Regions from separate parts of the Streptomyces sp. NPDC050988 genome, predicted to be linked through region 1. Evidence: riboswitches for the same ligand, from Rfam matches in the RefSeq annotation. Region 1 holds a riboswitch; each other region holds the start of a gene.
What was found. A riboswitch is a leader RNA that binds a small molecule or an ion and turns the genes downstream of it on or off. The one in region 1 is predicted to bind cyclic di-AMP.
Positions count from the first base shown of each region.

Region 2: linked by a shared signal. The riboswitch ahead of ACIBEI_RS37375 (M23 family metallopeptidase) and the one ahead of ACIBEI_RS33750 (transglycosylase family protein) in region 1 are both predicted to bind cyclic di-AMP.
Region 3: linked by a shared signal. The riboswitch ahead of ACIBEI_RS10450 (C40 family peptidase) and the one ahead of ACIBEI_RS33750 (transglycosylase family protein) in region 1 are both predicted to bind cyclic di-AMP.

Region 1 covers NZ_JBITFQ010000021.1:100,882-110,851, reverse strand. The annotation lists gene ACIBEI_RS33770 (nucleoside triphosphate pyrophosphohydrolase) at 1-660, shown strand, start outside; gene ACIBEI_RS33765 (globin domain-containing protein) at 694-1,914, opposite strand; gene ACIBEI_RS33760 (cytochrome P450) at 2,085-3,380, shown strand; gene ACIBEI_RS33755 (transglycosylase family protein) at 3,592-4,527, shown strand; cyclic di-AMP (ydaO/yuaA leader) riboswitch at 4,753-4,923, shown strand; gene ACIBEI_RS33750 (transglycosylase family protein) at 4,928-5,626, shown strand; gene eno (phosphopyruvate hydratase) at 6,054-7,334, shown strand; gene ACIBEI_RS33740 (septum formation initiator family protein) at 7,506-7,982, shown strand; gene ACIBEI_RS33735 (DUF501 domain-containing protein) at 8,057-8,578, shown strand; gene ACIBEI_RS33730 (exopolyphosphatase) at 8,844-9,785, shown strand.
Region 2 covers NZ_JBITFQ010000026.1:121,905-131,874, forward strand. The annotation lists gene ACIBEI_RS37360 (DNA topoisomerase (ATP-hydrolyzing) subunit A) at 1-1,483, opposite strand, end outside; gene ACIBEI_RS37365 (M16 family metallopeptidase) at 1,857-3,218, shown strand; gene ACIBEI_RS37370 (M16 family metallopeptidase) at 3,215-4,603, shown strand; cyclic di-AMP (ydaO/yuaA leader) riboswitch at 4,853-5,013, shown strand; gene ACIBEI_RS37375 (M23 family metallopeptidase) at 5,026-5,799, shown strand; gene ACIBEI_RS37380 (GntR family transcriptional regulator) at 6,105-6,800, shown strand; gene ACIBEI_RS37385 (HPr family phosphocarrier protein) at 7,111-7,392, opposite strand; gene ACIBEI_RS37390 (GNAT family N-acetyltransferase) at 7,673-9,970, shown strand, end outside.
Region 3 covers NZ_JBITFQ010000003.1:490,212-500,181, forward strand. The annotation lists gene ACIBEI_RS10440 (ATP-dependent Clp protease proteolytic subunit) at 69-704, shown strand; gene ACIBEI_RS10445 (hypothetical protein) at 712-1,020, shown strand; cyclic di-AMP (ydaO/yuaA leader) riboswitch at 1,359-1,570, shown strand; gene ACIBEI_RS10450 (C40 family peptidase) at 1,574-2,047, shown strand; gene ACIBEI_RS10455 (DUF6328 family protein) at 2,138-2,623, shown strand; gene ACIBEI_RS10460 (ATP-binding protein) at 2,715-3,158, opposite strand; gene ACIBEI_RS10465 (helix-turn-helix domain-containing protein) at 3,422-4,279, shown strand; gene ACIBEI_RS10470 (DUF397 domain-containing protein) at 4,289-4,516, shown strand; gene ACIBEI_RS10475 (8-amino-7-oxononanoate synthase) at 4,497-5,633, opposite strand; gene bioB (biotin synthase BioB) at 5,846-7,063, shown strand; gene ACIBEI_RS10485 (adenosylmethionine--8-amino-7-oxononanoate transaminase) at 7,056-8,369, shown strand; gene bioD (dethiobiotin synthase) at 8,371-9,081, shown strand; gene ACIBEI_RS10495 (LuxR C-terminal-related transcriptional regulator) at 9,148-9,970, opposite strand, start outside.

The sequences.
Region 1 (9,970 bases):
ATGCCCGACCTCGAACTGCTCCCCGCGTCGTACGACCTCCCGGGCGCCCGCCTCCTCGACCTCGTCCAGGTCATGGACCGCATCCGAGTCGAGTGCCCCTGGTCCTCCCAGCAGACCCACAAGGGCCTGGCGAAATACGGCATCGAGGAGGCGTACGAACTCGTCGAGGCCATCGAGGAGGGCGACCGCGACGAGCTGCGCGAGGAGCTCGGTGACGTTCTGCTCCAGGTCGTCTTCCACGCTCGGATCGCCGAGGAAGGCGGTCCGGAGGACGATGACGAGCCCTTCTCCATCGACGACGTGGCGGGCGGCATCGTCACCAAGCTCATCCACCGCCACCCGCACGTCTTCGGAGACGAGACCGCCTCGACCCCCGAGGAGGTCAAGGAGCACTGGCTGCGCACCAAGGCCGTCGAGAAGCGGCGGACATCCGTGACCGAGGGCGTCCCGCTCGGCCAGCCGGGCCTCGCACTCGCCGCCAAACTGGCCTCCCGCGCGCGTACGGCAGGCTTGGAGGTGCCGCTGCCTCAGGGCGAGGGCGTCGGCTACGAACTACTGGCGCTGGCGGTCCGCGCCGAGACGGACGGCGTGGACCCGGAGGCGGCGCTCAGGGTGGCGGCGCGGGCGTACCGGGACGCGATACGGGTGAGTGAGGGCTAGGCGGGAGTCGGTCAGGTTCCCGTGCTGAGGCCCTCAGTCGGGAGCGCGCGCCGACGGGTTGTGCCAGTGCGGGCGGGGCCGGTGGAGAAGCCATTGGCCCGGGCCGAGCGGGCGGGCCTGTCCCTGGTCGGCGGGCGGCAGATCGTCGCAGAAGACGCGCTCGGGGTCGGCGCCGAGAGCGGGGAGGACATCGGCGGTCTCGTCGACCAGCCTGGGCGGACCGGCCAGATAGATGTCGTGGCGGGCCCAGTTGGCCCGGTTGCCCAGAGCCGTCAGCAGCCGGCCGGTGGCCTGGGCCTTCGGCCGGCCGGGCGCGGGCGTTATGACGGTGACGTCGAGGTGCGGCAGCCGCGTGCATAACTCCCCGAGCGCGGCCCGGTCGTAGAGGTACGTGGTGTCCCGGGCGACAACGAAGAGCCGGGCCTCGTCGTACGAGCCCGGCTCCCACACCAGCTGCTCCAGCAGCGCCTTCACCGGAGCCCACCCGGTACCCGCGGCGATGAAGGTGACGGGCCGCTCCACCGGCGTCCGCAGGGTTAACCGGCCACCTGGCGCGCCGAGCCGCAGGACATCGCCCTCCCGGGTGCGCCGCACGAGCTCGGTGGACAGGACACCGTCCTCGACGAGGCTGACATGTAAGTCGACGGTGTCGTCGGGACGGGGCGCGTTGGCCAAGGAGTAGGGGCGCCAGACGCCCGGGATCCGGGGGCTGTTGACGCTCACGTACTGGCCGGGCAGATGGAGGAGGGGGCGGTGGGGGCGCAGCTTCAGCACGGTGAGGTCGTCCCCGTGCCTGGTGCGGCCGAGCACCTCGGCGTCCCACCAGGGCGGCTCGCCCCTGCTCTCCGCCTCCCACGCGCCGTCCATCATCGCGTCCGCGATCACGGCGTACGCCTCGTCCCAGGCCTTCTCCACCTCCGTGTTCCATGCCGCCCCCGAGACGGTGGCGAACGCGGCGATCAGGCTCGTGCCCACCGCCGCGTAGTGCTCCGGCCGCGCCAGATACTTCCGGTGGTCCCGCCCCAGTTCCCACAGGTACTCGTGCATCCCCGGTTCTCCCAGCCGCCCCACGACAAGCGTCAACGCGGCGAACAGACGGTCCCGTTGGCGTTCCATGTCCTCCGGGAAATCCAGCGGGAACAGGGAGCGGACATCGGGGTGGTGCCAGAAGAGGTGCGAGTAGAAGTACTTGGCCGCGAATTCGGCTCGTCTTTCGACGACCGAGAAACTGGTCCGGAGGAGATCGGGGTCCACGGGCGCGAATGTATGGAGTTTCCGGCTCACGGGGTCAAGGAGCAGGTGATTCAAGGATGTTCCGGGACGAACAGCGCAAGCCGCGGAACTGAGCCCGGCTCGGAGAGCGGCCGCGGCGGGCCACGACGATCTCGGGGCGGCTTTCACCACCCTCCCGATACGGTCGAGGAGTGACGGAAACACCTGCTCAGCTCTCCGCGGGGGAACCTGCCCCGGAACTCTTCACCTGGGAGTTCGCGACCGACCCCTACCCGGCGTACGCCTGGCTCAGGGAGCACGCCCCCGTGCATCGGACGAAACTCCCCAGCGGGGTCGAGGCCTGGCTGGTGACCCGGTACGCGGATGCCAAGCAGGCCCTTGCCGACGGCCGGCTCAGCAAGAACCCCGCCCATCACGACGAGCCCGCGCACGCGAAGGGGAAGACCGGCATCCCCGGCGAGCGCAAGGCCGAGCTGATGACGCACCTCCTCAACATCGACCCGCCGGACCACACCAGGCTCCGGCGGCTCGTCAGCAAGGCGTTCACACCTCGACGGGTGGCCGAATTCGCGCCCCGGGTGCAGGAGTTGACCGACCGGCTCATCGACGGGTTCGTGGAGAAGGGAGAGGCCGACCTCATCCACGAGTTCGCGTTTCCGCTCCCCATCTACGCCATCTGCGATCTGCTGGGCGTCCCGCGCGAGGACCAGGACGACTTCCGCGACTGGGCCGGGATGATGATCCGGCACGGCGGAGGGCCGCGCGGGGGCGTGGCGCGGTCCGTGAAGAAGATGCGCGGCTATCTCGCCGAGCTCATCCACCGCAAGCGCGAGGAACTGACGGAGCTGCCCGCGCCGGGCGAGGACCTCCTCTCCGGTCTCATCCGGGCCTCCGACCACGGCGAGCACCTCACCGAGAACGAGGCCGCCGCGATGGCCTTCATCCTCCTGTTCGCCGGTTTCGAGACGACGGTGAACCTGATCGGCAACGGCACGTACGCGCTGCTCACCCACCCCGAGCAGCGGCAACAGCTCCAGGACTCCCTCGCATCCGGCCGCATGGACCTGCTCGCGAGCGGTGTCGAGGAACTGCTCCGCTACGACGGGCCGGTGGAGCTGGCCACCTGGCGGTTCGCCACCGAGCCGCTGAGCATCGGCGGGCAGGACATCGCCGCCGGCGACCCCGTACTCGTCGTGCTCGCCGCCGCCGACCGTGACCCCGCCCGGTTCGACGAGCCCGACACCCTGGACCTCTCCCGCCGTGACAACCAGCACCTCGGTTACGGCCATGGCATCCACTACTGCCTCGGCGCACCCCTCGCCCGGCTGGAGGGCCAGACCGCGCTGGCCACGCTCCTCACCCGCCTCCCTGATCTGCAACTCGCGGGCGATTCCGCCGATTTGCGATGGCGTGGGGGGCTCATCATGCGCGGATTGCGCACGCTTCCGGTGGAGTTCGCCCCTTCCGGGAAGGTGCGTACGGACTAGCGGGTGACTAGCAGACGGAGTCGACGGAACATGAGACTCCGTCAAGTTTGTGATCTTCACGTTATCTGCGCTGCATCGACTTGTGACAAGAGTTCGACTGCCTATACGTTCACCCATCAATGCGGCCGGTCCCACCTGCCGCAGCAGTCACAGGCGCAGTCGTCGGCTGCGCGCTGTGCGCAGTCCTTGCTGTCACGCGAAAGGCAACCGCATGCTCTCCGGGAACGGTCGTCACCGTCGCCCCCGTCAGGCTCCGGCTCTCCTCGTCGCGGCGGGCGTGACCGGGTCGGCCATCGCGATCCCGCTGCTCGGTGCGACCGGCGCGAGTGCCGCAAGCGGTACCACCTGGGACGCGGTCGCGGAGTGCGAGAGCGGTGGCTCGTGGAGCGCGAACTCCGGCAACGGGTACTACGGCGGCCTCCAGATGACCCAGGAGACCTGGGAGGACAACGGCGGCCTCGACTACGCGCCGAGCGCCGACCAGGCCAGCCGTTCGCAGCAGATATCCGTCGCCGAGAAGATCCTCGCGAAGCAGGGCGCGAGTGCCTGGGCGACCTGCGGTCTCGTCGCGGGTCTGACGCAGAACTCCGGCTCGGCCGACGTCGACACGGGGGTCGCGGACGACTCCCCGACTCCGTTGTCCGGCCTGGGTATGGGGGACGACAGCAACGGGACGAAGTCCGACACGTCTGGTTCTTCCAGTTCGTCCGACTCGTCCAGCGGTAGCGGTGACAGCGCCGACTCACAGGATTCCGGCAGCCCGTCCACAGGTGCCACCGCAAAGAGTGACGACCCGGACAAGTCGTCCCAGAGTGGGGATGCTTCGGCCGAGGGTTCCGGAACGGAAGACACTGGCTCCGGCCGTCACAGGGGTGGCAGTGCCGACGAGGGCGCCACCGACTCCCGCGCGGACGACTCCGCCGGCCGGCACGCCTCGCGCAGCGACAGCGAGTCGCGCGTCGCCGCCGAGGGCTCGTACGCCGTGCGTTCCGGCGACAGCCTCTGGGAGATCGCCGACTCCCTTGGCGTCGAGGGTGGATGGCAGGCGCTCTACGCCGAGAACAAGGAAGCCATCGGCGACGACCCGGACTTCATCATCCCCGGTCAGAGCCTCGATGTGGACGGCCTGCGGACGGCGGACAAGTAGCGGTACGCGCGATGTGCCATGTGGTCATCAAGGCGTCGAATCGGGCGAAAAACAGCGGTAGTTCGCGCTGAATGTCCGATTTGGTGAAAGTGAGACATGGATCTCAAGAGCCTGATCGTCTTTGAAATTCGGCGGATCGCGTGTCTACGGTCGTGACCGCTCGCCACTGGTGAGCCCCGACGGTCGCAACGCCGAATCCTGCCAGCGGCCGTACGGGAACAGTCGTCGCGTCAAGCGCCGTAGGCAGGAGCGGGGGACCCAAGGTAAGTGCCGGACCCGGTCGTTGAGGCCGGGTACGGCTTGGGGTTAAGCCGCGTGACAGCAGTGTCGCGCGGCCGGGCAACTCACTCGGCCCGAACCCGACAGCTCACCTCGCAGGCGTCGGTGAGGGGATCACTTCATGCTGCTTTCCGGCAAGGGCAAGCACCGCCGCCCGTCCAAGGCCACCCGCATCGCCACGCTCGCCGGTGTCACCACCGCGGCCGTCGCCGTCCCGCTGATGGGCGCCACGGGAGCCTCCGCCGCCACCGCCTCCGAGTGGGACGCCGTCGCCCAGTGCGAGTCCGGCGGCGACTGGTCGATCAACACCGGCAACGGCTACTACGGCGGCCTGCAGTTCTCGGCCTCCACCTGGGCCGCGTACGGCGGCACGGCGTACGCCTCCACCGCCAACCAGGCCTCCAAGGCCGAGCAGATAGCCGTCGCCGAGAAGGTCCTCGCGGGCCAGGGCAAGGGTGCCTGGCCGAGCTGTGGCGTGGGCCTGTCCGGCGCCTCGACCGGTGGCGCCCCGGCTCCCTCGAACTCGGGCGACTCCGGCCAGAGCACCTCGCAGTCTCAGCAGCAGAGCACCAAGTCCTCCGAGGAGCGCGCCTCGCGTTCCCAGGAGCGCTCGACCGCGAAGAAGACCGTCGAGACCCCGACCGGCAAGAAGGTCGAGAAGGGTGACGGCGAGTACAAGGTCGTCAAGGGTGACACCCTCAGCGAGATCGCCGAGAAGAAGAACGTCAAGGGCGGCTGGGCGAAGCTGTACAAGCTGAACGACGACATCGTCGACGACGCCGACTTCATCTTCCCGGGCCAGCAGCTGCACCTCAGCTGACACCGCTGACCTTCGGTCAGCCGCGCCCCGGCCGAGGCCTTGGCCGCTCAGCCTCGGCCGGATCTCCGGACTCCGAACCTCCGGGTTCATATTCGGATTGCGGCTGAACCACAGCGCCCTCACATCCGTGTCCCCCATAGTGGAGGCCTCGTGAGGGCCACCCCCGTCCCCCACGGGCTCCCCGCTCCGGTGCGTGTTCCCCCGTACGCACCGGGGCGGGGCTTTTTCTTTCCCGCGCTTCCCTCTCGCCGTCCTCCCGCTTTGTTCCGTTCGGAAACAATTTACTCTCGGTTCTGTCCAGGAGGCGGTCGAGGGCTGGCCGAACCCCGGCAGCCGGTTAGGCTCATGCCGCGGGGCCACCACAGGTCCGCACCCAACCGGGCCCTCGGCCCGGACAGCTTGCGTCACATCCCAGAAGGAGATGCTCGTGCCGTCCATCGACGTCGTCGTAGCCCGGGAAATCCTGGACTCCCGAGGCAACCCCACGGTCGAGGTCGAGGTCGGCCTCGACGACGGCAGCACGGGTCGTGCCGCCGTTCCGTCCGGCGCCTCCACCGGTGCCTTCGAGGCTGTTGAGCTCCGTGACGGAGACCCCAACCGCTACCTCGGCAAGGGTGTCGAGAAGGCCGTCCTCGCCGTCATCGAGCAGCTCGGCCCGGAGCTCGTCGGCTACGACGCCACCGAGCAGCGCCTCATCGACCAGGCCATGATCGACCTGGACGCCACCGACAACAAGGGCTCGCTCGGCGCCAACGCCATCCTCGGCGTCTCCCTCGCCGTCGCCCACGCCGCGTCCGAGGCGTCCGACCTCCCCCTCTTCCGCTACCTGGGCGGACCGAACGCGCACCTGCTGCCGGTCCCGATGATGAACATCCTGAACGGTGGGTCGCACGCCGACTCCAACGTCGACATCCAGGAGTTCATGATCGCCCCGATCGGCGCGGAGTCCTTCTCCGAGGCCGTGCGCTGGGGCGCCGAGGTCTACCACACCCTCAAGAAGGTCCTGAAGAGCCGCGGTCTGTCCACCGGCCTCGGCGACGAGGGCGGCTTCGCCCCGAACCTCGGCTCCAACCGCGAGGCCCTGGACCTGATCCTCGACGCGATCAAGGAGGCCGGTTACATCCCCGGCCAGCAGGTCGCCCTCGCGCTCGACGTCGCCGCCTCCGAGTTCTACAAGGACGGCAAGTACCTCTTCGAGGGCAAGGAGCGCTCCGCCGCCGAGATGACGGAGTACTACGAGGAGCTCGTCGCGGCCTACCCGCTCGTCTCCATCGAGGACCCGCTGTACGAGGACGACTGGGCCGGCTGGAACGTCATCACCGAGAAGCTGGGCGACAAGGTCCAGATCGTCGGCGACGACCTCTTCGTCACCAACCCGGAGCGCCTCGCCCGCGGCATCGAGGAGGGCTCCGCCAACGCCCTGCTCGTCAAGGTCAACCAGATCGGCTCGCTGACCGAGACCCTGGACGCCGTCGAGATGGCCCAGCGCAACGGCTTCAAGTGCATGATGTCCCACCGCTCCGGCGAGACCGAGGACGTCACGATCGCCGACCTCGCCGTCGCGGTGAACTGCGGCCAGATCAAGACCGGCGCCCCGGCCCGCTCGGACCGCGTCGCCAAGTACAACCAGCTGCTGCGCATCGAGGAGATCCTCGACGACGCGGCGGTGTACGCGGGCCGTTCGGCCTTCCCGCGCTTCAAGGGCTGAGCCCTCGGGCTTCGTCTTCGGGCTTCGTCTTCGTAGGAAGCGTCGTACGTACGTCCCCGTACTCGGTCCCGTACCGTGTGCGGGGACGTACGCACGTGATGGGCTCGACGGGCTCGACGGGCTCGATGTACGCGATGTACTCGACTGGTTCGTACCGGGGAGGCGGGACAGATGGCCGTGAAGGACCGCGACCGGTTCTCCACCTCGACCAGGTTGCGGCTGCTCGGTGAGCAGACCGCCGCCCGTGTCTACCGCTCGCAGACCAAGCGGCAGGCTCGCCGCTCGCGGCTGACCGGCCGGGCGGCACTCCTCGCGCTCGTCCTGTGCACGCTCGTGGTGGCTCTCGCCTATCCCATAAGGCAGTACGTCTCCCAGCGCGCCGAGGTCGCCGACCTCCAGCGCGAGCGGGAGCAGGCCCGGCAGCGGGTCGAGCAGCTGCGCGACCTCAAGGCGCGGTGGCAGGACGACGCGTACGCCGAGCAGCGCATCCGGGAGCGGCTGCACTACGTGATGCCGGGCGAGACCGGCTACATCGTGATCGACCCCGACGCGGCGAAGAAGACGCGTACGGATCAGACGGCGGCCGACCGGGCCTGGTACGCCAACGTCTGGGACGGCGTCGACAAGGCAGACGCCGCCGACAGGTGACCCGACAGGTGATCCAGCCGGTGATTCGCCGGTGATCCACTCAGAGAACTGACTAGAGAGACTTACCCACAGGCATGGAAACGCCCCCGCCGCCCACCCCGCGCACCGAGCCCACCGACGCGGACGTCGAGGCCTTCAAGCAGCAGCTCGGGAGGCCGCCGCGCGGGCTGCGCGCTATCGCGCACCGCTGTCCGTGCGGGCAGCCGGACGTCGTCGAGACGGCTCCCCGTCTTCCGGACGGGACTCCCTTCCCGACGACCTACTACCTCACGTGTCCGCGGGCGGCCTCCGCCATCGGGACGCTGGAGGCGAACGGGGTCATGAAGGAGATGACCGACCGGCTCGCCACGGATCCCGAGCTGGCGGCCGCGTACCGGGCGGCGCACGAGGACTACATCGCTCGGCGCGACTCCATCGAGGTGCTCGAGGGCTTTCCGAGCGCGGGCGGTATGCCGGACCGGGTGAAGTGCCTCCACGTGCTCGTCGCCCACTCCCTGGCCGCCGGGCCGGGGGTGAACCCCCTGGGGGACGAGGCGATCGCGCTGCTGGCGGAGTGGTGGCGCAAGGGGGCGTGCGTGGTGTCCACCGAGGTGTGATTTCGCCCCCGCCGCCCCTACCCATTCCCGTCCCCTGGGGCTCCGCCCCAGACCCCGTGGGGTGCGTTTTTGGGTGCGGGTCCGGCTGTGGCTGATCGCGCAGTTCCCCGCGCCCCTAAAGACCTTGGGGGCGCGGGGAACTGCGCAGTCTTTTGGGGGTTCGGGGGCTGGCCCCCGAGTAGTGACGGGAATGGGTAGGGGCGGCGGGGGCGAGAAAATGCTCGGGCGCCCCCGGAGCCACGATCGCAACAGGAGAGCATCACTCATGACTCGCGTCGCCGCCATCGACTGCGGTACCAACTCGATCCGGCTGCTCGTCGCGGACGCGGATCCGGCGACGGGGGAACTCGTCGACCTGGACCGCCGGATGACGATCGTCAGGCTGGGCCAGGGCGTCGACCGGACGGGAAGACTCGCTCCGGACGCGCTGGAGCGGACCTTCGCGGCCTGCCGCGAGTACGCGGCCATCGTCAAGGAACACGGCGCGGAGCGACTCCGCTTCGTGGCGACCTCCGCCTCCCGAGACGCCGAGAACCGAGACGAGTTCGTACGAGGAGTCCTCGACATCCTGGGCGTGGAGCCCGAGGTCATCTCCGGCGACCAGGAGGCGGAGTTCTCGTTCACGGGCGCCACCAAGGAGCTCACGGGCCGGGACGACCTGGCCAAGCCCTACCTCGTGGTGGACATCGGCGGCGGCTCCACGGAGTTCGTCGTGGGCGAGGACCACGTCCGGGCCGCCCGCTCGGTCGACATCGGCTGCGTACGGATGACGGAACGGCACCTCGTGCACGACGGCGGGGTCGGCGACCCGCCGGCCCCGGAGCAGGTCGCGGCGATCCGCGCCGACATCGAGGCCGCCCTCGATCTCGCCGAGGAGTCCGTGCCGCTGCGCGAGGCCCGTACGCTCGTCGGGCTCGCCGGATCCGTGACCACGGTCTCGGCGATCGCCCAGGACCTCCCTGAGTACGACTCCGAGGCCATCCACCATTCCCGGGTCTCCTACGAACGCGTCCGCGAGATCACCGAGCGGCTGCTGTCCGCGACCCACGCCGAGCGTGCCGCGATCCCCTCGATGCACCCGGGCCGGGTCGACGTCATCGGCGCCGGCGCCCTCGTACTGCTCTCGGTCATGGAGCGGATCGGGGCGGACGAGGTGGTCGTGAGCGAGCACGACATCCTCGACGGGATCGCGTGGTCTGTGGCCTAGGGATGGCCTAGGGATGGACTAGTGATGGCCTGGAGATGGCCTGGAGTGCTCCTCGACTGAGCAGGTCGGATGACGTATGAGCGCTTCGGAAGGCCTCTGAACGGTCTTGGAAACGGTCCCGGGAACGCCCCGTCGGAAAAGTTCGTGAAGTTCTTCACAAGAGAATCGGCCCTGTTGGGCGAGGT
Region 2 (9,970 bases), on a different contig from region 1:
GCCGCTCGGTGCCGAACTTCTTGGCCACCGCGGCCAGTTCGGACGACACCAGCTTGCGCAGCTCGGAGTCCGACTCCAGGATGCCGGTCAGCTCGTCGATCTCGCCGTTGAGCCGGTCGCGCTCGGTCTCCAGCTCGATGCGGTCGAACTTGGTGAGCCGGCGCAGCGGCGTGTCCAGGATGTACTGCGTCTGGACGTCGCTCAGCGAGAAGTGCTCGATCAGGCGTTGCTTGGCCTGCGCGGAGTTCTCACTGGAGCGGATGAGGCGGATGACCTCGTCGATGTCGATCAGGGCCACCAGCAGGCCCTCGACCAGGTGCAGCCGGTCGCGCTTCTTGCTGCGGCGGAACTCGCTGCGGCGGCGCACGACCTCGAAGCGGTGGTCGAGGTACACCTCCAGGAGTTCCTTGAGGCCCAGCGTGAGCGGCTGGCCGTCCACCAGCGCCACGTTGTTGATGCCGAAGGACTCCTCCATCGGCGTCAGCTTGTAGAGCTGCTCCAGGACGGCCTCCGGCACGAAGCCGTTCTTGACCTCGATGACCAGGCGCAGGCCGTGCGCACGGTCGGTGAGGTCCTTGACGTCCGCGATGCCCTGCAGCTTCTTCGAGCCGACCAGGTCCTTGATCTTGGCGATCACCTTCTCCGGGCCGACGGTGAACGGCAGCTCGGTGACGACGATGCCCTTGCGGCGCGCCGTCACATTCTCCACGGACACCGTCGCGCGGATCTTGAAGGTGCCGCGGCCCGTCTCGTACGCGTCCCTGATGCCGGTGAGGCCCACGATGCGGCCGCCCGTGGGCAGGTCGGGGCCCGGGACGTGCTTCATGAGCGTCTCGAGATCGGCGCCGGGGTGGCGGATCAGGTGACGGGCGGCGGCGATGACCTCGCCGAGGTTGTGCGGCGCCATGTTCGTCGCCATGCCGACCGCGATGCCCGACGAGCCGTTGACCAGGAGGTTCGGGTAGGCGGCCGGGAGGACCGACGGTTCCTGCTCCTGGCCGTCGTAGTTCGGGGAGAAGTCGACCGTGTTCTCGTCGATCGACTCCGTCATCAGGGAGGTCGCGTCGGCCATCCGCGCCTCGGTGTACCGCATGGCGGCCGGCGGGTCGTCGTTGCCCAGCGAACCGAAGTTGCCGTGGCCGTCGACCAGGGGCAGGCGCATGGAGAAGGGCTGGGCCAGGCGGACCAGGGCGTCGTAGATCGACGCGTCGCCGTGGGGGTGGAGCTTACCCATGACCTCGCCGACGACGCGGGCGCACTTCACATAGCCGCGGTCGGGACGCAGGCCCATCTCGTTCATCTGGTAGACGATGCGGCGATGCACGGGCTTGAGGCCGTCGCGGGCGTCCGGCAGGGCTCGGGAGTAGATGACCGAGTACGCGTACTCGAGGAAGGAGCCCTGCATCTCGTCGACGACGTCGATGTCGAGGATGCGCTCCTCGAAGTCGTCCGGAGGCGGGGTCTTCGTGCTGCGGCGGGCCATCGCTGCTGCGACTCCTTCACAGTCTCTGCCGGGGCATGAACGGGTTCTGACGGGCTCCATTGTGGACCGGCCCACTGACAACGTGGACCACGACCCGTCCGTACGGGCCTCCTGGGCCGTGTCTCCGGCTGCCCCAACAGGCGTGGCGGGCCGCCTCCTCGGCCTTTTCCACAGGCCTCGGAAGCGGTGAACCCGCGTGCCCGCACAGGGCTTCGGAGGCCGTGCGGCCGCACGAGCGTACGGGCTCCCGGCGCCGCCCGCGTGCTCGCTCTCGGCGTACGCGCCGCGGGAACTTCGCCAGCTGTCCGCGCGCTTGCATACAGTGGCACGACTAGCAGGAATTCAGCAGTTTTCCGCGATCGAAGGGACGTACATGCCCATGGGTCACACGGCCACAGCTGAGGCCGGTTCCGGCGGCCTGACAGCGACCGAGCACCGCCTGGCCAACGGCCTGCGTGTGGTGCTCTCCGAGGACCACCTGACCCCGGTCGCGGCGGTGTGCCTCTGGTACGACGTCGGTTCGCGCCACGAGGTCAAGGGCCGCACCGGACTTGCCCACCTCTTCGAGCACCTGATGTTCCAGGGCTCGGGTCAGGTGAAGGGCAACGGCCACTTCGAACTGGTGCAGGGCGCGGGCGGTTCGCTCAACGGCACGACCAGTTTCGAGCGCACCAACTACTTCGAGACCATGCCCACCCACCAGCTGGAGCTCGCCCTCTGGCTGGAGGCCGACCGCATGGGCTCGCTGCTCGCCGCGCTCGACGACGAGTCCATGGAGAACCAGCGGGACGTCGTCAAGAACGAGCGCCGGCAGCGTTACGACAACGTCCCCTATGGCACCGCTTTCGAGAAGCTGACCGCCCTCGCCTACCCGGAGGGCCACCCTTACCACCACACCCCGATCGGGTCGATGGCCGACCTGGACGCGGCCACCCTGGAGGACGCTCGCGCGTTCTTCCGCACCTACTACGCGCCCAACAACGCCGTTCTGTCGATCGTCGGGGACATCGACCCGGAGCAGACACTCGCCTGGGTCGAGAAGTACTTCGGCTCGATCGCGGGCCACGACGGCAAGCCCGCCCCGCGCGACGGTTCCCTGCCCGAGACCATCGGTGAGCAGCTGCGCGAGGTCGTCGAGGAGGAGGTCCCGGCCCGCGCGCTGATGGCCGCCTACCGGCTGCCGGAGGACGGCACGCGCGCGTGCGACGCGGCGGACCTGGCCCTGACCGTGCTCGGCGGCGGCGAGTCCTCCCGGCTCTACAACCGGCTCGTACGCCGTGACCGCACCGCCGTCGCGGCCGGGTTCGGCCTGCTGCGCCTCGCGGGAGCGCCCTCCCTGGGGTGGCTCGACGTGAAGACGTCCGGTGACGTCGAGGTGCCGGTGATCGAGACCGCGGTCGACGAGGAGCTCGCCCGGTTCGCCGAGGAGGGTCCCACCGCCGAGGAAATGGAGCGCGCCCAGGCCCAGTTGGAGCGTGAGTGGCTGGACCGTCTCGGCACGGTCGCCGGCCGCGCCGACGAACTGTGCCGGTTCGCCGTGCTGTTCGGCGACCCGCAGCTCGCCCTCACCGCCGTCCAGCGGGTCCTCGAGATCACGGCCGAGGAGGTCCAGGAGGTCGCCAAGGCCCGCCTGCGCCCCGACAACCGCGCGGTGCTGGTCTACGAGCCGACCGTCGCCGAAGAGGCCGAAGAGACCGACGCCGCTGACGACACCGACGAGGAGGCGGCCAAGTGACCGAGCTCGCCACGATGGAATTCCACCCGCAGCCCCAGGCCGGCGAGGCCAGGCCCTGGGCCTTCCCGGCCCCCGAGCGCGGCGCGCTCGACAACGGCCTGACGCTGCTGCGCTGCCACCGCCCCGGCCAGCAGGTCGTCGCCGTCGAGATCCTCCTGGCGGCCCCGCTGGAGGCCGAGCCGAAGGGCCTGGACGGCATCGCCACGATCATGGCGCGTGCCTTCACCGAGGGAACCGACAAGCACTCCGCCGAGGAGTTCGCCGCCGAGCTGGAGCGCTGCGGCGCCACCCTCGACGCGCACGCCGACCACCCCGGCGTACGGATCAGCCTCGAAGTCCCCGTCTCCCGGCTCCCCAAGGCGCTCGGTCTGCTCGCCGACGCCCTCAGGGCACCCGCCTTCGAGGACAGCGAGATCGAGCGGCTGGTGCGCAACCGGCTCGACGAGATCCCGCACGAGACCGCCAACCCGGCCCGCCGCGCAGCCAAGGAGCTCTCCCGGCAGCTCTTCCCGGCGACCTCGCGCATGTCGCGGCCGCGCCAGGGCACCGAGGAGACGGTCACCGCGATCGACTCGGCGGGCGTCCGCGCCTTCTACGAGAAGCACGTACGCCCCGCCACCGCGACCGCCGTCGTGGTTGGCGACCTCACCGGCGTCGATCTCGACGCGCTGCTCGGGGACACGCTCGGCGCCTGGACCGGATCGCAGGCCGAGGCCCGCCCCATTCCGCCGGTGACCGCCGACGACACGGGCCGCGTGATCATCGTGGACCGGCCGGGAGCCGTCCAGACACAGCTGCTCATCGGCCGCGTCGGCGCCGACCGGCACGACCGCGTGTGGCCCGCCCAGGTGCTCGGCACGTACTGCCTCGGAGGCACCCTCACCTCGCGCCTGGACCGCGTCCTGCGTGAGGAAAAGGGATACACCTACGGTGTGCGGGCGTTCGGCCAGGTGCTGCGCTCCGCGCCGGACGGGACGGGCGCGGCGATGCTCGCCATCAGCGGATCCGTGGACACCCCGAACACGGGCCCGGCGCTCGACGACCTCTGGAAGGTGCTGCGCACCCTCGCGGCCGAGGGCCTCACCGACGCCGAGCGCGACATCGCCGTGCAGAACCTCGTGGGCGTGGCGCCGCTGAAGTACGAGACGGCGGCCGCCGTCGCGGGCACCCTCGCCGATCAGGTCGAGCAGTACCTGCCGGACGACTTCCAGGCGACGCTGTACCAGCAGCTCGCCGCGACCGGCACCGTGGAGGCCACCGCGGCCGCCGTGAGCGCCTTCCCGGTGGACCGCCTGGTGACCGTCCTCGTCGGTGACGCCGCGCAGATCGAGGAGCCGGTCCGGGCCCTCGGAATCGGTGAAGTCAGCGTCGTGGCAGCGGAGTAGAACGCGCAGTAGAAGGCGCAGCGGAACAGGGCCGTTCCGCGGAGAACCCAGGTGACCGAAGGGGCGCCTGGGTTCTCCTTTTGCCCGGACTTCAGCACCAGAACCGCTGGTTGTCCGTATTGGTAGGGAGGTTGCCCGTCTGCCCTGTGGCATGCGCTACAAAACCCTTGATCCGTTTGTTGATTGAAAGACGCCCCGCTTAGCGTCGGTCCGGCTGTTCGTCAGGCAGTGCGCCGCGCCCGCGGCACCGGACAGTCATCGCCGAGTCCCCGTACGGCGCGAGCCAGGGGAGCCGGGGACCCATACGTAGTCCCTGGGGTGAATCGGACGCCCTTCCCGAAGGATGTCCGTAGGAGACCTTCCTGCTCCGAACCCGTCAGCTAACCCGGTAGGCGAGAAGGAAGGAAAGGACCAGCCACTTCATGGCGTTCACTCGCGCCGCCGGGAAGCACCGTCGTCCCAGCCGTATGAAGCGCACGACCAACCGGACCGTCGGCGTCGCCGCACTCGCCACCACCGGTGTGGTCGGCACCCTGGCTGCTCCCGCACTCGCCGCCGAGAGCCCGGCCGAGCAGACCCTGACCCAGGCGATCACCATCGGCGACTCGGTCGCCGACCAGATCGACGCGCAGGCCGCCGCCCAGCAGCAGGCCGCCGACGAGACCGCCGCCCGCGAGAAGGCCGAGGCCGCCGCCAAGGAGCGGGCCAAGGAAGCCGCGGAGAAGGCCAAGAAGGAGCGCGAGGTCAAGGCCCGCGCCGCCCGTGCGGCCGAGCGTGAGCGCCTGCTGAAGTCGTACACCGCTCCCATCTCCGGCTCGTACGTCTCCACCGGCTACAAGGCCGGCGGCGCCGTCTGGTCCTCCGGCAGCCACACCGGCATCGACTTCCACGCCGCGAGCGGCACCGCCGTGCACGCGGTGGGCGCCGGTACCGTCGTCGAGGCCGGCTGGGGCGGCTCGTACGGCAACGAGGTCGTCCTCAAGATGAACGACGGCACCTACACGCAGTACGGGCACATGTCGTCCCTCGGTGTCTCCGTCGGCCAGACGGTCACCCCCGGTCAGCAGATAGGCCTCTCCGGGGCGACCGGCAACGTCACTGGGGCGCACCTGCACTTCGAGGCGCGGACGAGCGCGGAGTACGGCTCGGACATCGACCCGATCGCGTATCTCCGCCAGCACGGCGTGAACGTCTGACGGCGGGCGACCGCCCTCCCGCGCGGCAGCCTTCCCACGCAACGGCCCGCCCGCGCGGACACCGCTCCCGAAGGCCCCGGCTCACCGAGCCGGGGCCTTCGCGCGGTTCTGATCACTTCCTGACGGCTTCTCGGCCACTTCCCGGCCGACTTCGCACCGGACGACTGCCTGTTCAGAAGCGAGGTGTGTCCAAAAAATATCCATGGATTCCGGTCCGCCATCGGAATTTCCCGCTCTCTGCAATAGAGTCACCGAACAAGCGTCAATCGACCGCGTTTCGCGGGGGTTAAGGCGGAGGTCCGGTCATGCGTATTCCCGCGCACTCGGTATGCACGGCGATCCGTGACGACATCGTCGCGGGTGTCTACGAGCGCGGCAGCCGGCTCACCGAAGAACTGCTCGCGCGCCGGTACGGCGTCTCGCGGGTCCCCGTACGGGAGGCCCTGCGCACCCTGGAGGCGGAAGGCTTCGTCGTCACGCGCAGGCACGCGGGCGCGTGTGTCGCGGAACCGACCGAGCAGGAGGCCGCCGACCTCCTGGAGATGCGCATGCTGCTGGAGCCGCTGGGTGCAGCGCGCGCCGCCCAGCGTCGCACGGAGGCGCACCTCAAGGTGCTGCGCGGCCTGGTCAGGCTGGGCCAGGAGCGGGCCAGGAGGGGCAACAGCGAGGATCTGCGCTCCCTGGGCGGCTGGTTCCACGAGACGCTCGCACAGGCCTCCGGAAGCCCCGCGCTGACCTCCACGCTCGCCCAGTTGCGGCACAAGATCGCCTGGATGTATTCGGTCGAGGCGCCCGCGCACCCGGCCGAGTCCTGGGCCGAGCACGGTGCCATCGTGGACGCCGTCGCACGCGGCGACAACGACCGGGCCAGGGCGATCACGGCGCTGCACACCGAGCGGGCGATGGCCGCGCACCGGCTGCGCTTTCCCGGCGGCGGTGACCGCGCGGAGCGTGTGAGGACTTCGCAACATCCCGTAAACACGGCGGGCCTGCGGCATTAACAGTGGCGCCGTATACAAAGAGAGTTATTCGCCGGGGTCTATTTCTGCTGCCCCTTTTTTCCACGTGCCGGGAATTTCCACGCACGTGATTTCCGCATGCGCGGAACCAGGATGAGTGGAACCCGATACGCGGGCATCCGAAAAAGCCCGGACGGTGCCCGGGAGCGCGGCGAAAAGCAGCGAGACGGCGTGACGCACGGGAAAAACAGTGCGTGAGGCCACAGCACGGCGCGCGTCCTGCAGACGGAAACGGCGGAGCCGCGTCACCCGGTATGGGTCGACGCGGCTCCGCCGTACGTGGTCCGCGAGGTCAGACGGTCTCGGGGAGTTCGTCGAGGCCCTCGGCGACCAGCTTCGCCAGGCGGTCGAGCGCGGCGTCCGCGCCCTCGGCGTCGGAGGCCAGGACGATCTCCTCGCCGCCCTGGGCGCCCAGGCCGAGAACCGCGAGCATCGAGGCGGCGTTGACGGGGTTGCCGTCGGCCTTGGCGATCGTCACGGGGACGCCGGAGGCCGTGGCGGCCCGGACGAAGATGGAGGCGGGACGGGCGTGAAGGCCCTCGGCCCAGCCGACGTTGACGTGGCGCTCAGCCATGTGATGCTGCCCTTCAGGTGTCTCACGGTTGTCTAGACCATTGTTCCATATCGTGAAGCGTGCCCCGGGCGGCTGCGGATACCGGGCCCGAGGCGGCTTCGGTCACCCAAGACTGCCTCGCGCCCCTGTCGGACGCGAGCCCGCCGTCGCCGGGATGTGAACCCCTGGGGCGTGACCCCCGGGACCCCGAACCCCGGGACACGTACCGGCACGCGCCCGGGACATGAACCCCCGCGGCCGGGACCGGCCGTTGTCGGACCCGAGCCGTACTCTGGGCCCCATGCAGACCTCGCCGGACCGGCACGAGTACCCCGCTCACTGGGAGGCCGATGTCGTGCTGCGCGACGGCGGCACCGCGCGCATCCGGCCGATCACGGCCGACGACGCCGACCGCCTGGTCAGCTTCTACGAGCAGGTGTCCGACGAGTCGAAGTACTACCGCTTCTTCGCGCCGTATCCGCGCCTGTCCGCCAAGGACGTCCACCGCTTCACGCACCACGACTTTGTGGACCGGGTGGGACTCGCGGCCACGGTCGGCGGCGAGTTCATCGCCACCGTACGCTACGACCGCATCAACGCCGACGGCCTCCCCGCCTCCGCCCCCGCGGACGAGGCAGAGGTCGCCTTCCTCGTGCAGGACGCCCACCAGGGCCGCGGCGTGGCATCGGCCCTGCTTGAGCACATCGCGGCCGTCGCCCGTGAGCGCGACATCCGCCGCTTCGCCGCCGAGGTGCTGCCCGCCAACAACAAGATGATCAAGGTGTTCACGGACGCCGGATACCAGCAGAAGCGCCACTTCGAGGACGGCGTCGTACGCCTGGAGTTCGACCTGGAGCCCACCGACCGCTCGCTGGCCGTGCAGCGCGCGCGGGAGCAGCGGGCGGAGGGGCGCTCGGTGGCCAGGCTCCTCGCGCCGGGCTCGGTCGCCGTCATCGGTGCGGGCCGCACACCCGGGGGAGTGGGCCGCAGCGTCCTGGAGAACCTCCGCGAAGCGGGCTTCACCGGCCGCCTCTACGCCGTGAACGGGGCACTTCAGGAGAAGGAGCTCGGCGGAGTGCCGGCGTACAGCTCCGTGCGTGACATCCCCGAGCCCGTCGACCTCGCCGTCGTCGCCGTCCGGGCCGAGCGCGTCCCCGAAGTCGTCGCCGAGTGCGGTGAACACGGGGTTCAGGGGCTCGTCGTGGTCTCCGCCGGGTACGCCGAGAGCGGCCCCGAAGGCAGGGAGCGCCAGCGTGAGCTCGTGCGCCAGGCGCGTACGTACGGGATGCGGATCATCGGACCGAACGCCTTCGGAGTCATCAACACCTCCCCCCAGGTGCGGCTCAACGCCTCGCTCGCACCGGAGATGCCGCGCGCCGGGCGGATCGGCCTGTTCGCCCAGTCCGGCGCCATCGGCATCGCGCTGCTGTCCCGGCTGCACCGGCGCGGTGGCGGGGTCACCGGCGTGACCGGCGTGTCGACGTTCATCTCGTCCGGCAACCGCGCGGACGTGTCCGGCAACGACGTCCTTCAGTACTGGTACGACGACCCCGACACCGATGTCGCCCTCATGTACCTCGAATCCATCGGGAACCCGAGGAAGTTCACCCGCCTCGCGCGGCGCACCGCGGCGGCGAAGCCGCTGGTCGTCGTCCAGGGCGCACGGCACGGCGGGGCCGCGCCCCAGGGGCATGCCGTCCGGGCCACCCGGCTCCCGCACGCGACGGTGTCGGCGCTGCTGCGCCAGGCCGGCGTCATCCGGGTGGACACGATCACGGAACTGGTCGACGCGGGCCTGCTCCTGGCGCGCCAGCCCCTGCCGCTGGGGCCACGGGTGGCGATCGTCGGGAACTCCGAGTCCCTCGGGCTGCTGACGTACGACGCGTGCCTCGCCGAGGGGCTGCGACCGCTGCCCCCGGTGGACCTGACCACGGCCGCCTCGGCCGAGGACTTCCGCGCCGCGCTGACGCACGCGCTGGCCGACGACGGCTGCGACGCCGTCGCGGTCACCGCGATCCCGGCGGTGGGGGAGACCTCCACGGCCGACGCCGCCCTGGCGGAGGCGCTCCGCTCGGCCTCCGCCGCCGCTCCCGACAAGCCGGTCCTCGTCGTCCACGTCGAGCTGGGCGGCCTCGCGGAGGCACTGTCCGCGGCCGCCGGCACCGCGCCCCAGGCGGCTCGCCCCGCGCCCCCGTTCGCGGGCAGCAACCACCCCATCCGCCCGGCGGACCGCCCGCCGACGGTGGCGGAAGCCTCCGAGGCCGAGGCCGATTCCCGCCTCATCCCCGCCTACCCGGCCGCCGAGCGGGCCGTCCGCGCCCTCGCCGAGGCCGTGAGGTACGGCCAGTGGCGGCGCGAGGCCGCCGACCCCGGTCGCGTCCCCGAGTACGAGGACATCGACGAGAAGGGCGCGGCCGAACAGATCGACGCGCTGCTCGGCGACGGAGGCATGGGCGGCCTCACCCTCGGCCCCGACGACACCTGCGCCCTGCTCGGGCGGTACGGCATCGACGTCCGCCGTGCCCTGCCCGCGCCCACGCCCGACGAGGCCGTCGCAGCCGCGGAGCGCCTCGGCTACCCCGTGGCGCTCAAGACCACC
Region 3 (9,970 bases), on a different contig from region 1:
CTCCCCATCATAACGTCATGTACGTCCTGTACATTTTTTACAGGACCTCTCCCGGAGGAGCGTGTGTCATGACCCGACCGTCCGCCCGCTATGTCCTGCCCGAGTTCACCGAACGCACCAGTTCGGGGAGCCGGACCATGGACCCATACTCGAAGCTGCTGGAGGAGCGGATCGTGTTCCTCGGGACGCCGATCGACGATGTGTCGGCGAACGACGTGATGGCCCAGTTCATGCACCTCGAGTACCAGGCGCCCGACAGGGACATCTCGCTCTACATCAATTCGCCCGGTGGCTCGTTCAGCGCGATGACGGCCGTCTACGACACGATGCAGTTCGTCAGCTGCGAGGTGGAGACCATCTGCCTGGGGCAGGCGGCGTCGGCCGCGGCGGTGCTGCTCGCGGCCGGCACACCGGGCAAGCGGTACGCGCTGCCGGGCGCCCGCGTGCTGATCCACCAGCCGTCGTTCTCCGAGCCCGTCCAGGGACAGGCGTCCGACCTGGCCATTCAGGCCGACGAGTTGATGCGTACCCGTGAGCAGTTGGAGGAGATGCTCGCCCGTCATTCGGGCCAGAGCCGGGAGCGGATCGGTGCGGACATCGAGCGGGACAAGATCCTGGACGCGCAGGCGGCACTGGAGTACGGACTGGTCGACCGGATCGTCGCGAGCCGGAAGTCCACCCAGAGTGCACCCGGCGCGAGGTGAGCGGCCGATGCTCCCACCCGAGTTGCCGCCGCTGCCGGCCCTGACGCGTGCCGAGGCCGAGCTGATCGACCGTTACCTCGAAGTGGTGGACCTGCTCGGCCGGATCAACCCGGCCCACTCCGGGGACACCTACCGGGGGTTGCGGGCCGCCCAGGCCCTGGTCGGCAAGGCTGCCGCGCTGCGTGACGCGCTGGCCCTGATGCACCAACGCGGCGAGCACGAGGTGCACGCGCCGACCCTGGCGCGGGCGCTGCGCGTCCTCGACGGTGAGCGCCGAGCGGGCCGGATCGCGCTACCGCCGCGCTCCGACAGCTGACGTACCGCCACCGACCCGGCGTCACGCAGGCATCTGACGGAACGTCCGGTTCAGGGTTCAAACGGACCGAAAGGTGTACCACCGAACAGCGTAGTCAGGGCTGCTTTTACAGGCCCGTGGAGGTTGCGCAACACGCGTAGCCTCCGTACGGAATAAGACGTTCCGGTGCTGGTACGAGGGTCGTCGACCCCCTCGACGCCCTCCCGTGGGAATGGCTGTCCACCCGAACGGGTGAGTGGTGAGTAAGCCCACAAATCGCCGATTCCGCTCGGCTTTTGGGACATCCGTGCGTCAAGATCCCTTCCGACGACAAGCCCCCGCCACAAGCGGCGGGGCGATCCGGGCGGACGCCGAGTCCTGCCGCCGCCCGGATGACCGGTCGACAGAAGTGGATCGGCAGGAGTGGAGGACCCAGGCACGACGGGTCGCCGGAACGGTCACGCCATGACCGGGCCGAGCAGCCCTTGGGGTGAAGCCGCGTCAGCGGCCGGGCAACTTCGCCAGCCCGAATCCGACAGGTCATCCTTCACAGGCGGCTGACGAAGGGTTGCGCATGACTGCGCTCAATCGTGTCCCGTCGCTGTTCAGCAGGGCCGGTACCGCATCGGCTCTCACCATCGCCGCTGTCGGCGGCGGCATCGTGGCCCCCGGATTCACGTCCGGCGCGGAAGCGGCCACACCCGCGACGAAGGCACTCCAGGTAGCAGCCTCGAAGAAGGGCTCCCCGTACAAGTACGGAGCCGTGGGGCCCAAGCGCTTCGACTGCTCCGGCCTCACGCTCTACTCGTTCAAGAAGGCGGGCAAGTCCCTGCCGCGTACGGCCGCCGCGCAGTACAACAAGACGAACCATGTCTCCGCTTCGAACCGCAAGCAGGGAGACCTGGTCTTCTTCCACTCGGGCCGGAACGTGTACCACGTCGGCATCTACGCCGGGAAGGGACGGATCTGGCACTCCCCGAAGACCGGGGAAGTGGTGAAGCTCCAGAAGATCTGGACGAAGAGCGTCTGGTACGGCCGGGTCAGGTGACCCGCCCAGGAGGTGGCCGCGGTGATCGCCGCGGCCACCTTCCGGGGCCCGGTGCGTGATATTCGCCGCAGAGTGGTTACTCCTTCACTTATGGGCGACCTTCATCACCACGAGGAGCGCAACGAGACACGGCTTGAGCGCGCCGACCGCAACTTCAACGAACTGCTCCAGGAACTGCGGGTCACGCAGACCGGGGTGCAGATCCTCTTCGCCTTCCTGCTCACCCTCGCGTTCACCCCGCGCTTCCCCTCCCTGGACTTGTTCCAGCGCACCACGTACGTCGTCACGCTGCTGCTCTCCGTACTGACAGCCGCCCTCTTCACCGCCCCCGCCGCGCTGCATCGCCGGCTCTTCCAGCAGGGCGCCAAGCCTCAGGTCGTGAAGGCGTCCTCGCATCTGGCCGAGATCGGGCTCGGAGTGCTCGCGCTCGCCCTCTCCGGTTCGGTCCTGCTCGTCGTGGACGTGGCGACGAGCCGGGCGGGCGGCATCGCGGCCGGTGCGACCACCCTGGTCGTCTGCGCGGGGCTGTGGGCGCTCATCCCCCACCTGATGCAGGGCTCCGCCGACGAGGACTAGCGGGCACCTTCGCGCCACCGGTGGTACGAGGACGAGCCCGACGCCGAGCAGGGCGAGCGCGGCACCGACCTCGACGGCGCGGGTACGGCGCTCAGTCCGCCGTCACGGGCTGCACCGGCGCCGTCCAGGGCAACATGATCGAGACCGTCTTGCCGCCCTCTCTGGTGGGCCGGACCGTCAGCTTGCCGCCGCACTCGGCCGTCAGCCAGCGGACGATCACCATGCCCCGGCCGTTGTCCTGCTGGACGGCCGCGGGCAAACGTTTCGGGAAGCGCGGGTGGCTGTCGGTCACGCCGATGCGCAGTTGTTCGTCGCGGTCGAGTTCGATGTCCACCGTGAAGGTGGGCGACTGCCCGAACGTGTGCTGTACGGCGTTGGTGGCGAGCTCCGAGACGATGAGCCGGACCGTGTCGGCCGCCTCCGTGTCGGATGGAAGTCCCCATTCGGCCAGCACGTTCATGACGTATGTGCGGGCGGCGTAGACCGAGGCGGGATCGCTCGGCAGAGTGACGGATGCTTCCTGGTGGTCTGCCATGGCGAGGTCGTCCCTTTCCCACGGGACCGGAGTCCGACACGAAGCGGATGACTTCGAGTACGGTCCCGGACTGGTGCTTGCGCCAGAGTGCCACTACCTCGGCGTTCGCGGTGCCGATCCACCGAGATATGCATATATCTGTCGCTCGAAGCGGTGAACTCTGCGACGGCCGACCGTATTTGGGCGGGGGGCCGGTTTGTCCTCTACGGTCGGCGTGACGCCGGACGATATAGCGCCGGCGCGACGGTCGGAAGGAGACGGCCATGCAGTACGGTCCCGCTGTGCGCCGCCGGAAGCTCGGTGCCGAACTGCGTGCCCTGCGTGCCCGTGCGGGCCTCAAGAGTGGCGAGGCGGCCCGGCTCGTCGGCTGGCACCAGTCGAAGGTGAGCCGGATCGAGACCGGCCACAGCGGGGTGAAGCCGGCGGACGTGGAGCTGCTGCTCGACGCCTACGAGGTCCGGGACGCGGAGCTGCGCGAGTTGCTCGTGGTGCTGGCGGGCTCCGACGACAACGGCCGGCACCACTGGTGGCACGCCTACCGGGGCCTTCTGCCGTCCACCTACAGCGACTTCATCAGCCTGGAGTCGCAGGCCAGCGTGATGCGCACGCTGGAGAACTCCGTCGTGCCGGGGCTTCTGCAGACGCCGGAGTACGCCCGCGAGGTGACCCGGGCGGCTGTGGACGGGGCGCCGGACGGCAAGGTCGACGCGTTGGTGGAGGTGCGCCTCGCCCGCCAGGACGTACTGCGTTCGAATCCACCGCTCCGACTGAGTGCGGTTCTCGACGAGGCGGCCCTACGACGAACGGTCGGCGGACCGGGGGTCATGGCACGGCAGTTGGAGCACCTCGGAGAGGCCGCGCAACTCCCTCACGTGCGGATTCAGGTGCTGCCGTTCGGAGTTGGAGCTCATGTCGGCGTGACAGGGCCCTTTGTTATTTTTTCGTTTCCGAGCACATCTGATCTGGATGTGGTTGTTCTAGACCACTTGACGAGTAGCCTCTATCTCGAACGGAAAGAAGACCTCCAGGCCTACAGCGAGGCCTTCGACTCCCTTCAGGTCCACGCCCTTTCGCCCGAGGAAACGTTGGATTTCATCGCCGGTGTAGCTCACGGCGCATAAGGAGGCACCATGCCCGCCCCCCTGCCTCGGTCCGTACCTTCGAGCACCCGTCTGCACGGTGTGCGGTGGCAGCGCAGCAGCCGCAGCACGGGAATGAACAACTGCGTCGAGACGGCCCGTCCGGGCTCCGGCCCATGGGCCGGACTGCTCGCGGTGCGCGACTCGAAGAACACGTCCGGTCCCGCCCTGGCCTTCGCCCCCGCAGCCTGGGAGGGCTTTATCGCCGCGCTTCGATGATCACGCGTACGGCACGGTCGAGTTGCCCGTCGGTGAGGTCCGCGCGGGCGGTGAGCCGCAGCCGTGAGATGCCGTCCGGCACCGACGGGGGACGGAAGCAGCCGACGGCGAGACCGGCCTCGCGGCAGTCCGCGGCCCAGCGCACGGCCCGCTCCGGGGAGGGTGCGCGCACGGAGACGACGGCGGCGTCCGGTCGTACGGCTTCGAGGCCCTCGGCCGTCAGCCGTTCGTGCAGGGTGGTCGCCACGCCACGCGCGCGCGTGGCCCGTTCCGGTTCCCTGCGCAGCAGACGCAGGGCCGCGAGGGCCGCGCCCGCCGCCGCGGGGGCCAGACCGGTGTCGAAGATGAAGGTACGGGCCGCGTTGACCAGATGGTCGATCACGTGGGCCGGTCCGAGGACGGCGCCGCCCTGGCTGCCGAGCGACTTCGACAGCGTGACGGTGGTGACCACGTCCGGCGCGCCCGCGAGGCCCACCGCGTGCGGAGCGCCCCGGCCGCCGTCACCGAGTACGCCGAGACCGTGCGCGTCGTCCACGAGCAGGGCGGCGCCGTACTCCCGGCAGGCGGCGGCGAGTCCGGTGAGCGGGGCCGCGTCGCCGTCGACCGAGAAGACCGTGTCGGAGACGACGACGGCGGGTCCGGCATGCGTGCCCAGCGCCTTGCGGACGGCGTCGGGGTCGGCGTGCGCGACGACCTGGGTGGTGCCGCGCGCGAGACGGCAGCCGTCGATCAGCGAGGCGTGGTTGCCCGCATCGGAGACGACGAGGGAGCCGTGCGGCGCCAGCGCGGTGACCGCGGCGAGGTTGGCCGCGTACCCCGAGGAGAAGACCAGCGCGGACTCGAACCCGCAGAATTCGGCCAGCTCGCGTTCGAGTTCCGCGTGCAGTTCCGTGGAGCCGCTGACGAGCCGGGAGCCGGTCGCTCCGGCGCCCCAGGCCCGCACGGCGCTCGCGGCCGCCTCGGTGACCTCGGGGTGCCTCGCCAGGCCCAGATAGTCGTTGCCCGCGAGATCGAGGAGCGGGGAGTCGGCGGGGCGGGGACGCAGGGTGCGGACGAGTCCGGCCCGGCGGCGCGCCCGCGCCTGCTCGTCGATCCACTCGAAAGGCGATCCCGACATATGTCCTCCGGGCCATGAGGTGAGGGTGTTCCATGGGGCGCCGACACATGACATTTCGCCCGGCCCGTCCCCACCTGCCTTTTGTAGGCAACGCACAGACCCTAGCCGGACCACCAGCCGCCCATGATGTGGCAATACCCACACGTCGAACGGCCTCCGTTGTCCGGTCCCTCCTTGGCCCGGCGCGGTCGGATAGGCCAGGATCGGACCTCATGGACCTGCTGAACACGCTGGTGGACAAGGGGCTTCGGCGAGAGCTGCCGACCCGCGAAGAGGCGCTGGCCGTACTGGCGACCTCAGACGACGAACTCCTCGATGTGGTGGCCGCGGCCGGCAAGGTGCGCCGGCAGTGGTTCGGCCGACGGGTGAAACTCAACTACCTGGTCAACCTGAAGTCGGGCCTGTGCCCGGAGGACTGCTCGTACTGCTCGCAGCGGCTCGGCTCCAAGGCCGGGATCCTGAAGTACACGTGGCTGAAACCCGACCAGGCCTCCGAGGCCGCGGCGGCCGGGCTCGCGGGCGGCGCGAAGCGGGTCTGCCTGGTGGCGAGCGGACGCGGTCCCACCGACCGTGACGTCGACCGGGTCTCGGACACCATCAAGGCCATCAAGGACCAGAACGAGGGCGTCGAGGTGTGCGCCTGCCTCGGGCTGCTCTCCGACGGCCAGGCCGAGCGGCTGCGCGAGGCGGGCGCGGACGCCTACAACCACAACCTCAACACGTCCGAGTCGACGTACGGGGACATCACGACCACCCACACGTACGCCGACCGCGTCGACACGGTCCAGAAGGCGCACGCCGCGGGCCTGTCCGCCTGCTCGGGGCTGATCGCGGGCATGGGCGAGAGCGACGAGGACCTCGTCGACGTCGTCTACTCGCTGCGCGCGCTCGACCCGGACTCGGTGCCGGTCAACTTCCTGATCCCGGTCGAGGGCACCCCGCTCGCCAAGGAGTGGAACCTCACGCCGCAGCGCTGTCTGCGGATCCTCGCGATGGTCCGCTTCGTCTGCCCGGACGTCGAGGTGCGGATCGCGGGCGGCCGCGAGGTCCATCTGCGCACGATGCAGCCCCTCGCCCTGAACCTGGCCAACTCGATCTTCCTCGGCGACTACCTGACCACCGAGGGCCAGGCCGGCAAGGCCGACCTGGAGATGATCGCGGACGCCGGGTTCGAGGTGGAGGGCACGGGCCAGGTGACGCTTCCGGAGCACCGGGTCACCGCGGACACCGGCGCGGGCTGCGGTTCCCACGCCGAGGCCGGGTGCGGCTCCCACGAGGGCGGCGGCTGCGGCCCGTGCGGCTCGACCGCCGACGAGCAGGCGCCCGCGGCGGCACGGGTCCCGGAGGCGGCCCGAGCCTCCGAGGCGCGTACGGACCTGGTCGCGGTACGCCGCCGGGGTGCCGGAACGGACCTCGCGCCCAATGCCTGACCCGCACGTGTCCGGCCTCTCCGTGCCCGAACTGCTGGAGCTCGACCGGCGGCACGTGTGGCACCCGTACGGGCCGATGCCGGGCCGGCAGGAACCGCTCGTCGTGGAGTCGGCGAGCGGGGTGCGGTTGCGGCTGTCCGGCACGGACGGCGAACCGGGTGAACCGGGCGAACTGATCGACGGCATGTCGTCCTGGTGGTCGGCGATCCACGGCTACAACCACCCCGCGCTCAACGAGGCGGCCCGCGACCAGCTCGGGCGGATGAGCCATGTGATGTTCGGCGGGCTCACGCACGAGCCCGCCGTACGACTGGCGAAACGCCTTGTCGACATGTCACCCGAAGGGCTTGAGCATGTCTTCCTGGCCGACTCCGGCTCGGTGTCCGTCGAGGTCGCGGTCAAGATGTGCCTCCAGCACTGGCGTTCCCTCGGCCGCCCGGGCAAGCGGCGCCTGCTGACCTGGCGCGGCGGCTACCACGGCGACACCTGGCAGCCCATGTCCGTGTGCGACCCCGAGGGCGGGATGCACGAGCTGTGGCAGGGCGTACTCCCGCGCCAGGTGTTCGCGGACCCGCCGCCGGTCGCGTACGAGGAGTCGTACGCGGACCAGCTGCGCGAGCTGATCGAGCGGCATGCGGACGAACTGGCCGCGGTGATCGTGGAGCCGGTGGTGCAGGGCGCGGGCGGGATGCGGTTCCACTCCCCCGCGTATCTGCGGGTGCTGCGCGAGGCGTGCGACGCGCACGACGTGCTGCTCGTGTTCGACGAGATCGCGACGGGCTTCGGCCGCACCGGCGCCATGTTCGCGGCGGAGCACGCGGCGGTGACGCCGGACGTGATGTGCGTGGGCAAGGCTCTGACCGGCGGCTATCTGACGATGGCGGCCACGCTCTGCACCGCGCGGGTCGCCGACGGGATCTCGCGGGGCGAGGTGCCGGTCCTCGCCCACGGCCCGACCTTCATGGGCAACCCGCTCGCCGCCGCCGTGGCCTGCGCCTCGATCGACCTGCTCCTCGGCCAGGACTGGCAGACCGAGGTCAAGCGCGTCGAGACCGGGCTGCGGGAGGGACTGGCTCCGGCGGCCGGGCTGCCGGGGGTCCGGGACGTACGCGTGCTCGGTGCCATCGGGGTCGTGCAGCTCGACCACGAGATCGACATGGCCGCGGCGACCCGGGCCGCGGTCCGCGAGGGCGTGTGGCTGCGACCGTTCCGGGACCTCGTCTACACGATGCCGCCGTACGTCACCGGGGACGCGGATCTGGCACGCATCACGGCCGCGGTGTGCGCGGCGGCTCGGGAGGGCTGACATGTCTTCGGTACTGGTGATCACGGGGACGGGCACGGAGGTCGGCAAGACGGTGACGACCGCGGCCGTCGCCGCGGCCGCTCTCGCGGCCGGGCGGTCCGTGGCCGTGCTCAAGCCCGCGCAGACCGGTGTCCTGCCGGGCGAGCGCGGGGACGCCGACGAGGTGGCCCGGCTCGCGGGCCCGGTGACGTCCGTCGAACTCGCCCGCTACCCCGAGCCGTTGGCTCCCGCCACGGCGGCCCGGCGCTCCGGTCTCGCGCCGGTGCGCCCGGCCGAAGTGGCGGAGGCGGCAGGCAAGTTGGCCGCCGAGCACGACCTCGTACTGGTCGAGGGAGCGGGCGGCCTCCTCGTACGGTTCGACGACGAGGGCAGCACACTCGCGGACGCGGCACGACTGCTGGACGCCCCCGTCTTGGTGGTCGCCTCGGCCGGACTCGGCACGCTCAACACGACGGAACTCACCGCCCGAGAACTGCGGACCCGCCGCCTCGACCTGCTGGGCGTCGTACTGGGCATCTGGCCGAACGAGCCGGATCTCGCCTCCCGTTGCAATCTGGCAGACCTTCCGGCGGTCGCCGAGGCACCCCTGTTGGGCGCGCTCCCCGAGGGCTGCAGTGGGCTCCCGGTGGCCGACTTCCGGGCCAAAGCAAGCAGTTGGCTCGCGGCCAGGCTTGGGGGAACGTGGAACGCGGAGACCTTCAGCGCCCCGTAAGGGGCGCGGGGAACTGCGCGACCAGCCACAACCGGCCCGCAGACAAAAAACGACACCCAGCGGAGCTCACTCCTCCGACGAAGCCAACAACCTCACCAACTCGATCCGCGACCGAATACCCAGCCGGTTGAACACCCCGCGCAGATGGTGATCGATCGTGCGCGGGCTGAGCACCAGACGGGACGCGATCTCCCGATTGGTCGCCCCGTCGGCGGCCATCCGGGCAACCGTCAGCTGCTGGGCGGTGAGCAGAGCGGCCAAGTCACGGGCCCCGCCCGGCGGTTGGGCGGGTTCACCCAGGGCACGGAGTTCTCCCCGGGCCTGCGCGGCACACTGCGGCGCGCCGAAGTGCAAGAACGCTTCGAGCGCGCTGTGCAGCCGGTCACGCGCCTCCGTACGGTTCCGCAGCCGACGCAACGCACCGCCGAACAGCAGCTCCGTACGGGCGCGTTCGAAGTCGCGGGTACCGCCGGCGTGCAGGTCGAGGGCGGTCCGGTAGTGCTCGACGGCCTCGGGCCCGGTGGCCAGCAGGGCGCGGCAACGGGCGCTGAGGGCAAGGTCGTCGGGGCTGCGGACGGCGCTCGCCCAGCGGTCGTAGTCGGCGTGGGCGGCCCGCGCGACGCGGGTGTCGCCGGTGCGGACGGCGGCTTCCACATAGTGCGGGGTGGCGAGATGGCGTACGGCCCGGTGCCCGTGCCCCGGGCCGAATCCGGCGAGAGCGCGCAGCCGGGACGCGGACGCCGCGTAACGGCCGGTGCTGAGGTCGAGGAAGGCGAGCGCCCACAGGGCCAGGGCGGCGGCGAGGCCGAGACCGCGCGCCAGGGCGTAGGTACGGGCCGCCTCGGCGCGGGCCCGGCAGACGTCCTCGTCGCCGGTGACGGCGGCGAAC